DNA from 3 places in the Rheinheimera sp. NSM genome. Region 3 is predicted to be linked to each of the others. Evidence: riboswitches for the same ligand, from Rfam matches in the RefSeq annotation. Region 3 holds a riboswitch; each other region holds the start of a gene.
What was found. Region 3 has a riboswitch for cyclic di-GMP ahead of ACTZWV_RS17975 (OmpA family protein). Riboswitches for the same ligand answer to the same signal wherever they lie in the genome.
Positions count from the first base shown of each region.

Region 1: linked by a shared signal. The riboswitch ahead of ACTZWV_RS07665 (DUF3718 domain-containing protein) and the one ahead of ACTZWV_RS17975 (OmpA family protein) in region 3 are both predicted to bind cyclic di-GMP.
Region 2: linked by a shared signal. The riboswitch ahead of ACTZWV_RS03325 (hypothetical protein) and the one ahead of ACTZWV_RS17975 (OmpA family protein) in region 3 are both predicted to bind cyclic di-GMP.

Region 1 is NZ_JBQTCI010000002.1:399,650-403,845, forward strand. It holds gene ACTZWV_RS07655 (MgtC/SapB family protein) at 1-241, shown strand, start outside; gene ACTZWV_RS07660 (cation:proton antiporter domain-containing protein) at 302-1,852, shown strand; gene ACTZWV_RS07665 (DUF3718 domain-containing protein) at 1,928-2,299, opposite strand; cyclic di-GMP riboswitch class I at 2,420-2,512, opposite strand; gene glpK (glycerol kinase GlpK) at 2,588-4,102, opposite strand; gene ACTZWV_RS07675 (DUF1840 domain-containing protein) at 4,189-4,196, shown strand, end outside.
Region 2 is NZ_JBQTCI010000001.1:749,951-754,146, reverse strand. It holds gene ACTZWV_RS03330 (TonB-dependent receptor) at 1-52, shown strand, start outside; gene ACTZWV_RS03325 (hypothetical protein) at 119-1,546, opposite strand; cyclic di-GMP riboswitch class I at 1,726-1,821, opposite strand; gene ACTZWV_RS03320 (hypothetical protein) at 2,112-2,642, opposite strand; gene ACTZWV_RS03315 (hypothetical protein) at 2,860-4,196, opposite strand, start outside.
Region 3 is NZ_JBQTCI010000008.1:34,395-38,590, forward strand. It holds gene flhA (flagellar biosynthesis protein FlhA) at 1-1,005, shown strand, start outside; cyclic di-GMP riboswitch class I at 1,343-1,437, shown strand; gene ACTZWV_RS17975 (OmpA family protein) at 1,587-2,459, shown strand; gene ACTZWV_RS17980 (sigma-54-dependent transcriptional regulator) at 2,459-3,775, shown strand; gene ACTZWV_RS17985 (flagellar hook-basal body complex protein FliE) at 3,787-4,104, shown strand; gene fliF (flagellar basal-body MS-ring/collar protein FliF) at 4,115-4,196, shown strand, end outside.

The DNA.
Region 1 (4,196 bases), on a different contig from region 3:
GTTGGCCGCCGTGGGGGTATGCATAGGTATCGGTGAAGACCTGGTAGCGATTAAGCTGTCGGTGCTGGTGGTGTTTGTGCTGGTAGGCATAGATATACTGGAAAACTCATCTTCTGCTATGCGCCGTGGTGTGCACCGCACTTATAACGAGTGGATCACCCGCAGTAACGGCAGCTTGTTTGGCCGGCGCAAAGAAGATAACAAAGCCGCGCAGCGGGCAGATATTGATGATCCACATTAATGCAGCTATGACAAAAGTGAGTTAGTATCTTGAATAACAATATAAAAATGGACGGATTACATGCTTGAAGCTGTCTGGATTGGTTTTGCGTTTTCTTTAGGTTTACTGGTTCGTGCCATAGGCTTACCGCCGTTAGTGGGGTACTTGTTGGCGGGCTTTGTTATCTCTGCTACTGCTTCAGACCTTAGCTTACCGCCGGAAGGGCCGTCGATAATTCATCACGTTGCCCATTTGGGCGTATTACTGCTGTTGTTTACAGTTGGCCTGAAGTTAAATGTACGTAGTCTGGCCAAGCCTGAAGTACTGGGTGGCAGTACTCTGCATTTTGCCTTGTCGATTATTCTTACCTTACCTGCGGTACTGTTTATTTTTGACGTTAGTTGGTATCAGGCCTTAATGTTAGCGGTAGCGCTGGCATTTTCCAGCACAGTGTTGGCGGCAAAGGTATTGGAAGGCAAACGCGAGATCCGCGCCTTTCATGGCCGGGTCGCTATAGGTATTCTGATTGTACAGGACTTATTGGCACTGCTGGTAATGAGCCTGGCTAACGGCACTACACCATCGCCCTGGGCACTGCTGGTGTTTGGCTTACCGCTACTGCGACCGCTGCTGTACAAATTGCTTGATGCCAGCGGCCATGAAGACTTACTGATTTTGTTTGGTTTAATGCTGGCACTGGTAATAGGCGGCCAGGGCTTTGAGCTGGTGGGGTTAAGTTCTGAGTTAGGCGCACTGGTGTTTGGCGCCTTGTTAGCTAAGCATGCCCGGGCCGGCGAGCTGTCGAAATCGTTGTGGAGTATTAAAGAATTCTTTCTGGTAGGGTTCTTTTTACAAATTGGTATCGACGGCTTGCCGGATGCCAATGCCTGGCTATTTGCCGGTGTGATGTCGTTGTTACTGCCGGTGAAAGCGATATTGTTTTTCTTGTTGTTAATCATGTTTAAATTGCGGGCGCGCAGTGCTTTCTTAACCAGTATCAGCCTGACTAACTACAGCGAATTTGGTCTGATAGTTGCCAGTGTAGTATTGCCCGAGTGGCTTATTCCGCTGGCGTTAACGGTGGCTATTTCTTTTGTTATCTCTGCGCCGCTAAATCGTATGGCACACCCGCTGTATGAAAAGCTATGTAACCGTTTGCTGAAGTTTGAGCGCAATATCCATCACCCGGACGAGCAACCGGTATCACTGGGTGATGCTGATGTGCTGATCATGGGCATGGGACGCACCGGTACCGCCGCCTATAACTATTTATCCAGCAGCCGTAAAATCATCGCAATGGATTCAGATCCGGCTAAAGTGGCAGAGCATCAGAAGAAAGGTATTAATATTTTCTATGCTGATGCCGAAGATCAGGTGTTTTGGCAAGGCCTGGATTTTGGCAAGGTTGAAGCGGTGATCCTTAGTATGAATGACGTGGAAGCCAAAATGATTGCAGCAAAAAAACTGCGCAATGCCGGTTTTAGCGGCTTTATTGTGTCGCACAGTATGCATGATGATGAAGCGCGCGAGATTATTGCTGCCGGTGCCGATCAAACCTATCTAACCATGTCTGAAGCCGGTGTCGGTATTGCCGAGCACGTTAAGCAACATTGCTTTGCGATAAAAGCATAACACTACCGGTAAGTTGGACCGGAGAACAGCATAAAAAAGGCGCCATAAAGGCGCCTTTTTTATAGAATAAGATAGTTAGCTGGCGCTACGTTCTTTGATAGCAGCAATGATTGGCGAAGTGCCGAAACCGTTGCTGGTAGCCCACTCGATGTCACCTGACGCGGCAACCTGGCTGCCTGGTAACTGGCTGATGATAAAGCCGGCTGCATCTGCAGCATTGTGCTTGATGGCGTGGCGAACCAGTGGTAAACCGTCACATACAATACCGTCGTATACGTTACGTAAACGTAAGCGGTTGTCAGATAAGGTTTTACGCAGATTGTTTTTGCTATCCGCTGCAACATAAGAGCAGATAGATTGGGCTAATTGATCGTCGGCTGCTGCAGGAGCACTGATAAATGAAGTGGCGGCGATAACAGTAGCTAAAGTGATTAATTTTGCTTTCATATTCGAGCTCCAAAATTTGAGTTAAGTAACAATCATTAATGCAACAGCAGTTGCAGAACACGAAAGGACATAAGGCATGTCGTTTAACTCTGACAGAGCAGAATAAACATCGCACTTAGCGACGGCAGCCCAGCTATCGTAGATGCCTTGCGGCAACCCTTAGACCTGAAGCTTTGCGTGTACTCCCTTTCGGGAGACTTGCCTTTCGAGCGAGCGCATTCTAATTAACGCTCGTTTTTTATGCAAGCTTAATTTAAGCTGAATTGAAACTTTTTTTAAATCTTATGCTTAGACCGGCCACCGTTGTTGCACTATGGCTATATCCAACGCCATTAGCGCAGCGGTTGCACGTTGCCAGCGTTGATACAGTGCATCGGCTAATGGCGCTGCCAGCTCCGGTTGCAACTGCCAATCACTGCACCAAATGTTATTAATCTCAGTTAAACTGCCGACATAACCCAGTTGTAATGCCACTAAAAAGGCTGCACCCAGCGCGGTGGCGTCGGTAGTGTGGCAGCGTGCTATGGGTGTTTGGCATAAATCGGCCAGCGCCTGTAAAAACCAGCGGTTGGCTGTCATGCCGCCGTCTACCCGTAAACTGCTGACATTAATGCCATCCTGCCGCATGGCGCTAAGTAAATCACGGCTTTGATACGCCACACTGCGCAGCGCGGCGGCGGCTATTTGCGCACGGCCGCTGTCGCGGGTCATGCCAAACAGTGCGGCTTGTACTTGTGGCTGCCAATGTGGTGTACCAAGCCCGGTAAAGGCGGGGATTAACAACTCGGTTTGTTGATAATCAATACCGGCTGCCAGGGCCTCAGTATCGCTGGCCTGACGGATAATACCCAGCTTATCGCGCAGCCATTGCACGGTTGCGCCGGCCATAAAAATGCTGCCTTCGAGCGCATAAGTAGTATGGCTGTTTAAGCGCCATGCCACGGTGCTAAGCAGCTTATGTTTGCTGTGCAGCACCTTACTGCCGGTATTTACCACAGCGAAACAGCCGGTGCCATAAGTGCTTTTACTCATGCCAGGTGTAATACAGGCCTGGCCTAATAATGCTGCCTGTTGATCGCCTATCATACTTAGCAGCGGCACCGCCGCGCCAAACACCGCTTTGTCAGTCAAACCAAACTCTGTTGCGTTATCCCGCACTTGCGGCAGCACAGCGGCAGGAATATTGAACAGTTGCAGCAGTTCTTCATCCCACTGTTGGCGATGAATATTAAACAGCAGGGTGCGGCTGGCATTGCTGGCATCGGTGGCATGCACTTTGCCGCCGCTCAGTAGCCATAACAGATAACAATCAATGGTGCCAAAACACAGCTCACCGGCTGTTGCAGCTTGTCTGGCACCTGCCACGTTGTCGAGTAACCAGCACAGCTTAGTGGCGGAAAAATATGGATCGGCCAACAGGCCGGTTTTTTGCTGCAGCACTGACTCCTGGCCTGAATCTTTCAGTTGCCGGCACAGTGCTGCCGTGCGTCTGTCCTGCCAGACAATCGCCGGATACAGCACCTTGCCGGAGGTTTTGTACCAAAGCAGTGTGGTTTCGCGCTGATTAGTAATACCGATACCGGCGATATCTGCCGGTTTCAGTTTGGCTTGCTGTAATGCGCGGCTGATACTGGCGGTCACACTGTGCCAAATCTGTGCCGGGTCTTGCTCTACCCAGCCGGATTGCGGGTAGCTTAGCGGCAGTTCCTGTTGGGCGCAGGCAACCGGCTGCAGGACCGGATTGTAGATAATAGCGCGGCTTGAGGTAGTACCTTGATCAATAGCGAGTATATATTTTGCCATGGCGTGAGCTTTTAGCGTTATGCTTAAGTTATTGTTTAGCCTGGCAGCAAACGCTGGCAGTGTCTACGCCCAATAGTGGAGTCTGTATGATAGT
Region 2 (4,196 bases), on a different contig from region 3:
CGACCCACGCGGCCGTGCCTATACGTTATTGCTGGAATATAAATTTATGTAAGCCTGACTTACCTACATAAAAAAAGCCGTGGTAGTTAACTACCACGGCTTTTTAAACTAAACCGCTTTAGTCACGCAGTAATACACCGCTATAACTAGATTCAACTTTGCCATCTGTCAGCGTAACTAAATTAAAAACAATTGCATCACCGCTGCTTTGCTTAACACCAGCCACTACGCCATTGAAATCACCAGTGACACTGCACCCGGTTAAAGACAACTGCATATCAGCAATTGATGCCACATAATTTGTTACCGAGCCGCCGGTGACAGTACAATCATCTACAGTGCCACTGACAGTGCCATCTTCAGCGATAGTTAAGTTGCCCCAATTGCCGGCTATATTAGCTAACAAAGACGACTGGGCAACTTGTTCCAGACCGGAAAATGACTCTTCAATATCATTTGATAACACAATGTTGCCACTAAGCTTATGGTCCTTACTGTTTGGTACCGGCATAGTCAGCGACGCAGCAACCAAATTATTTGATGGCAAGCTTATGCCTGAACCGTCAGCATCTAATACGGCTACAACTGCAGGCGCTGTATAAGAAAACACATAGTTTCCACCTATTACACCGCCGCGATAGTAAACTTTATTACCTTTACTGATCAATGAACGACCAATTGCACCAATATATAATGCAGGTTGTAATTCACCGTTAAGTGCCAGAGCGTCTTGCTGTGAAGTGAAATCATCAACAATACCGGTAACAGCGTTGTCTTCGCTATCTAAGGCAAACCACTTCAGATAAGTTACACCATCAAAGCTGTAAGACCATAACACGCCTTCGTATTGCCCGGCTGTATCACAGTCAGCATAGTTTAATGAGGCAGCAAAAACGTCATTGTCTTGTAAGGTCAGGGTACCGCTGATTTTACAGTTATCTTTATCAACCGCAGTCAGGTTTAAACCGGCATCAATATTAAATTCGCTGAAGTTTGCCTCCGCCGACCAGCCATCATTCATAGCGCTGATATCAACAATGTTGGTTACTGTGCTCAAGGTGCCACTGCTTATTACCAATTGGCTACCTGCGCCACTTGTACTTTCCAGTGTCAGGCTCGTCATACTGTTTACTGTATTGCTGCTTACTGTCAGCTCAGCACTGAATTGGCCGGCTTTTAACGCTGTATCAGCAGGCATTTTATAAAAGCCGGCTGCTTCGACAATTTTACCATCCACAATATGTTCGTTAATTTGGGTAAAATGCCCCAGCAAACTGCCTTCGTCAGAAAGACTAACGTAGTATAGGTCATCGCCAAGCAACACCACTTCAGTAAGCTTACCCAAATTCTCACGCACATAGGTTGCTGAAGCAAACTCAGGTAACACCACTGTAGGTGGAGTCGGAGTTGTTGGCGTAGTAGGTGTAGTTGGATTTGGCACTGCAACCGGCGCTTCCGTACCACTGTCAGATCCACCACCACAGGCTGTCAAACCAGCCAGCGTTAACGCATACACTACACTCAGGGCTAAGCTCTTTTTCAACATCTTTATTACTCTCCGTACAAAAAAACATCGCCCGATGCGCTTTGGCATCAATGGCAAATAAAATGAAGAAGTCGCAATGGCTGCGCCCCGCGACGAATAAAGACAGACGGCATAGATAGGCATAATCAGACAACGGCAGAAATGCCGTTATGATTGACATCAAACAGATGTGACTAAGCTAATGCAACCACTGCCATCATTAATGTTCATAACGAACATCATTAGACCAGCGGCTTTGCGTCCTGACCTTTCGGTACAGTTTGCCTTTTAATTGTCTTAGCTTAAGACGAAAACGCTATTGCATTAACGCAAGCTGAACGCGGGCAAGATATACAAATAATTACAAATTAACAAGTTATTTTTTAGCCAATTTTGCAACAAGCTTTACAAACTAAGCGCTAAGTAGTAATGATTTTTCTGGGAAAAGGAAAAACAGAAAAACAGGCGGGATTCACAACAGAACAGTGGCACAACAGGTTGCGCCACTGCTGATATTTACTTGATGCTGCGAGTTATAACATTGCATGCGAGGGCTAAACTCATGGTCAGAGGTTGGAGTTAAAACCTATTTAGGGTATACAACTTCCCCTGTATCAAAATCACTTATAAAGGTTTTAATGTTAATCTGGTGCTCACTTCCGCCGGGAGCACCTTTAATACTGCTACTGCTTTGCCAATTAACCAGATAGTTTTTTCCCGGTTCAAATAGCACATCTTTCGCTTTGAAGTTACATTTTGCACCACCGCTGCCAAGCGCATTCATTGATACCCAGCAGTAATCCAGAGTGTGGATCCCTGCAGGAACTTTAATAGCCTGATAACCATTTACATCAAGCAACGCATGCCTTCCCGCCCCCTTAAGCACCTTTCCATTAAGGCCTGTCGCTAACAAAAGCCTGTGGAAGGCAATGCCCATAGTTCTGTATGTTACTGAGTTAAAATAAATAACTGATGCTGCATCACCATCCTGAGACAAATCAAGAATTGGAGTATTCCCCTTATCAATAGTGGCTTCATATTGCTTGTATTGATACGACGAGCATGAAGTGAGAAACAGTATTAATAAGCATGATGTGAATAGTGTTTTTTTAAGCATAATCGCCCCTAATCTTTCCGTAATAGTTATAAAATGTAGTATTACCAGACGCCGAAAATGCTCCGCACTGATCTCATACTTTTTAGCTAATAGTTTTGTAAGTGGCTGCAGGCTCCGCCCCGCTTTTCATCATCATTGTCGTCCTGATACCAGTTAAATAATTACCAAGGGCAGAATAAGCGACAACCACTTAGCCGGATGTCGCTAAATTTAATGCTTACAGTTTGCGAACAAACTTACCGGCAAATTCACGCACTTTATAGGTGTATGCATTTTCGGCGAGGTCAGCTAAAACAGCTTTGTACTTAGCATTGCCGGAGCTACCCAGTACCCTGCAACTCCAGGCATGGAAATCAGAGTAGCCGGCGTAGCGGTTACGCTGCACCTTGGCTTCGCGTTGCAGAATGTCGCTTAGTTCATCCAGTAACCGCTCATTATTGGGCTGCTGTTTATAAATAATTTTTACTGCGTTAAGCCGTAACGAGCCGTCACTGCTGTTCAGCATATTCATCAGTTGGTTAGTTTGCCAATCCAGTTCAGGGTACATTGTTGAAACATCATGGATCACTTGGGCCTGTTCCGAACGCACAGTCATCGTCTCAAGGTAGTTTGTAACATAGCCCTGCAGCTTTTGCGGTGCATCACTGGCCATTACTGTATCCAATGTTGACCTGTAACGCTCTAAACCTGAATAAGCTAACGCTTTGGTTGCCCAAGTCATTTCTTCTACGTCCGCAGCAGCGGTGCTTTGGTAACCCGCTAATACCCTGGTGTTAATAGCGTCATACACAGCAGTGCTGTTATTCCATTCAGAGATCAGCTGTTTATACAGCTCAATGCGTGTAGCGGCATTACCCTGCGTTAACGACAGCAGATAACTTTGCACCAGTTCTTCAGGCAGGTATTGCTCTGATGCTAAACCGGCCGGTTTAGCCTTGGTTAGTATCTCTTTTTTGGTATACCGACGCTTCTGCTTTATCTGCTCCGCGGACATACCGGCAGTTATTGCGGCAAACGCATTCTTGTCATATTGGCTGACGCTATTCAAGCGCTTCATCAAGCTGTTGGCAATGGCTTGCGCGGTTTTGTGTTCAAGCTCAATATTGTGAGTGGTGAGGCCGTTAAATGCATCCTCAAGTGCCATGCCGCTGGTAACTTTGCTGCGAATAACCACATCGCCTAAGTAGCTGCTCTCATGCAATGCAATTATTGGCGACACCATTTTTTCTACCGGAAAAGGGGTACCATCGCCGACAAAACGACGGGAATAATCAACAAAGATGTCCAAATCAACTACGTTGATATCGCCTTCTGCTGCCAGCAGGTTTTGCTCTTTCAGCAGGTTGATAAACTGTTTTCTGATTATCGTTTCAAGCTGCTCACGGCTAAGATAGTTGCCTTTAAACTTCGGTACTGACTGAATTAAGTCTGCTTCAAAATGGCGAACTGCATATTTAATTTCAATGTCGCTGTGCGGATAGCTTTGTACCGGAGGTTTACTTTGTCCCGGAGATTTGCTTTGAGCGCATGCACTAAGCAGTATTATGCTTAGGC
Region 3 (4,196 bases):
TTAGGTTTCCGCCTGGTGTACCTGGCCGATAAAGACAAAGGCGAAGAGCTGGTGCAAACCCTGCGCGGTATTCGCAAAACCTTATCGGAACAAAGCGGCTTTTTATTGCCGGAAGTGCGGGTGCGCGATAATTTGCAGCTTAACCCGCAAGAATACCGCATTAAACTGGCCGGGGTGCCGCTGACGACCGGCCGGTTAAACCCGCAGCAGTTGCTGGCACTGAATACCGGCGATATTTATGGCCAGCTGGACGGCGAGATCACGCGGGATCCGGCCTATGGCCTGGAAGCGGTGTGGATAGATAACAACAGCCGGGCCAAAGCCTTGAATTTAGGTTATTCGGTGGTGGATCTGGCTACTGTTATTGCCACCCATGCCGGCAAAGTGATTAAAGAGCATTTATCTGAGCTGTTTGTGTATGAGGATGTAAAACAGTTGAATAAACGGCTGGCCTCAGTGGCGCCGGTATTGGCTGAAGCGCTGGATAAAGCGCTGACCGCAACAGTACAGCTTAAAGTGTACCGCTTACTACTGCGCGAGCAGGTCAGCCTGGGCGATATTCTCAGCATCGCCAGCACCTTGCTCGACAGCAGCGAAGTGACCAAAGATCCTATCTTACTAACATCGGATGTGCGCTGTGCCTTGCAACGCGCCTTAGTGCGGCAGATCAGCGGTGATAAAGAAGAGCTGAGCGCCTTTACGCTGGATGAAAAGCTGGAGCAAACCTTACAAAGTGCACTAAACCAAGCGATGCAGGCCGGCAAAGTAGCACTGGACAGCTTCCCGGTGGCGCCAAACCTGCTAAGCCAGTTCCAGCGCAATATGCCGTTGATCAGCAGCCAGATGCAGCAGCAGGGCTTAACGCCTGCGCTGGTCGTGGTGCCGCAGTTGCGGCCGTTGTTGGCACGTTATGCGCGTACTTTCACGCAGAACTCGCTGGCGGTGTTGTCCTATAACGAAATTCCGGAAACGGTGCGGGTAAATGTCATAGGTGCGCTGGGCTAACTGCAGCTGACAAGCAAGCGGGGCGTTAGCGGGTCCGGCTACAGCTGTCATGTTGATGTAACAGGCTGTAGCTAATATACGGCGGATATAAAGGCTCTGTTTAGATAGTTTTGCAGTTATTTGCACATAGTTAGTCAAAAATCAGCCTGGCTGGTCCGAGCAGTTGTGGCAATTATGTAACGAGAGGCGAAAAAATAAACTGCGGCAAGTTGATGATCCTAAAGATCTAATAAGATCTTGTGAAAAAAGATGCTTGCCTTGCAGTGCTAATTTAGTTATCTTTTAATTTATTCAGTTTCAGTTCATAAATGGCATAGCTTTTTATGAACAGGTTAAGACAATTAAAAGGCAAACTGCACCGAAAGGGCAGGACGCAAAGCCTCCGGTCTACGACGTTTTTATTAAAAACGCTACGATAGCGGGGTTGCATTAGCTTAGCGGCATCCTTCGGGTATGCCTCTGCCTGCACGGCTGTCCGTGTCAGAACAGAGCGCTTTCTATGCGGTTTTCCTTTTATTTTCTTCAACTTTTGGTGTTACTGCCCGGCAGTAACGGTTGTGGTTAATTAAAAGGATATTGATGTGTCATTGTTATCTCTGAGTCTCTGGCTTAGTGCCTCTGCCGCCGGCGGTGCACTGGCGGCTGCGTTGCTGGTGCAACCGGCAGAACAGGCAGACTGGCAGTTGCACAGCAGCGCTTTTCATTGTCGGTTACAGCAAGTAGTTAACGGCGTGGGTGATGTCAGTTTTCTGGCAGAACCCGGCCATTCGCTGCGCTTGGATCTGGCATTAGCACAACCTTACTATGCGTTAGCACAAGCCAGCGTGGCCGCCCGGCCTGCCGATTGGCAACCAGGCGCGGCGACAGCCGCGGCAGATTTTCCCTACAACGCCGAGCTATACCACGATACTAAAGTCAGCTTTATCACCGGTGCCTTACCTTTATTACAGCAAATTCAATTCGGTAACTGGCTGCAATTTGAGCTCAGTGATAAGCAGCATAAACAACAAATACTGCTTACCAGTGTCAGCGGTTCCGGCGCGGTGGAGCAGTTCCGTGGCTGCGTGGCGCAAATGTCGCCGTTATCCTGGCAACAAGCCAGAGACAGCGAAATTCAGTTTGCTGATGGCCAGCGTACCCTGACGCGGCAACAGTTGCCGCAGTTGCAAAAACTGGCGCGCTATCTGCAATTAGACCCCTCAGTCAGCAAAATACTTATCGATGGGCATACCGATGATGTCGGCACTGTATTGGCGAACCGTGTGCTGTCGCAGGAAAGGGCTGATGAAGTCGCTGCGCAGTTGATTGAGTTGGGCGTGAGTGCATCTAAGTTAGAAATCCGCGCTCATGGTAACCGTTATCCGCTGTTGAACAGCCAGGGTAAGCCGGAGCAAGCTAACCGCCGCGTATCGGTGCGGTTAATCCGTAGCGGCGCGCAGCAGGAGGCGGAATAATGAAACATTCTGCTTATGTACTGTGGATAGCCCAACAACAGCCTGATGCTGAAGTACGCCAATGCATTCAAAGTGAAGGTTACCAGCTGCTGCACACTGCCGATGTTACTGAAATCGTCGGCCTGTGCCATGATTATCAACCGGCGCTGGCCTTTATTGACTGCGACCTGCCGCAAATGGCGTTACCGGATCTGGTTAGCCTGGTGTGCCGCAAGCTGCCGGCGGCGCAAATTATCAGTATGGTCGGTAACGATCAAAGTGAGTTGGCGTCCGATACCTTACAAAGCGGCGCAATAGATTATTTACTAAAGCCTTTTTTCTGCTCGCAGTTAAAAACCTCAATCCGTAATGCCAGTGCGATGAGCCGCGGCTTAAAGGATCTGGTAGCGGTATCGCACGCCAGCCGGCAGATTTTGCAGTTGGCTAACCGTGCTGCGCAAACCGAAGCCAGCGTGTTGATCCTCGGTGAATCCGGTACCGGCAAAGAGCGGCTGGCGCAGTTTATTCATCAGGCTTCAGATCGTGCTGACAAGCCGTTTATTGCCGTGAACTGTGCCGCTATTCCGGAACATATGCTGGAGGCCATGCTATTTGGCCACAACAAAGGCGCTTTTACCGGTGCGGTAAACCAACAGATAGGTAAGTTTGAAGCGGCCAACGGCGGCACTATTTTGCTGGATGAAATATCCGAGCTGCCACTGGCACTGCAGGCCAAATTGCTGCGGGTATTGCAGGAGCGTGAAGTAGAGCGGCTGGGCAGCAACAGCCGCATTAAGCTGGATATTCGCGTGATTGCAGCCAGTAACAAAAACTTGCGTAGCCAGGTAGAGCAAGGCCTGTTCCGTGAAGATTTATTCTACCGGTTGGATGTGTTGCCACTGAGCTGGCCGGCACTGCGCGAGCGGCGCGACGATATTTTGCCACTGGCAGAGTTCTTTATTAATAAGTACGGCAACGGCAAGTACCGTTTAAGCCGTGGTGCGGCCGATGTGATGTTGCAATACAACTGGCCGGGTAATGTGCGTGAGCTGGAAAACATTATGCAGCGTGCTTTAGTGATGGCGCGTGGTATTGAGCTGCAAATAGCCGATTTAAATTTACCGCAGTGCCACCCGCAAGCGGCCGCAATTTGCGCCAGCTTGCTCAAGCAAAGTAAGAAAGACGCCGAATTTGATTACATTTTAAATGTACTGAATAAGTTTAACGGCCACCGTACCCGTACGGCGCAGGCGTTGGGTGTCAGCACCCGCGCCCTGCGTTACAAAATAGCAGCCATGCGTGAGCATGGTGTCGACATAGACGCATTAGCTTCTTAAGGATAACCAGTATGATTTCACCGATAGACAGTCAAAGCCAGATGCTGCAAATGATGACCAGATTACAACAGGTTGCCGGCAGTGAACAGATTACCCCAGCCAGTAACGATAGCGGCATTAGCAGTGATTTTAGCAAGGTTATCCGCTCTGTGAACCAGCAGCAAAATATTGCGGCAGATCTGATGACGGCAGTCGATACCGGTCGCAGTGACGACGTGGTTGGCGCCATGGTAGCCAGCCAAAAAGCGGATTTAAGTTTCTCCATGCTGATGCAGGTACGCAACAAGGTACTGAGCGGCATTGATGACGTGATGCGAATGTCACTGTAAGGACAATGCAATGAAAGGCGAAGTGGTTAAAACTATGCCCCCGGTCAGTATCGAGGGCAACTTTCGCGAGAAAGTCATTAATTTGTCTAACC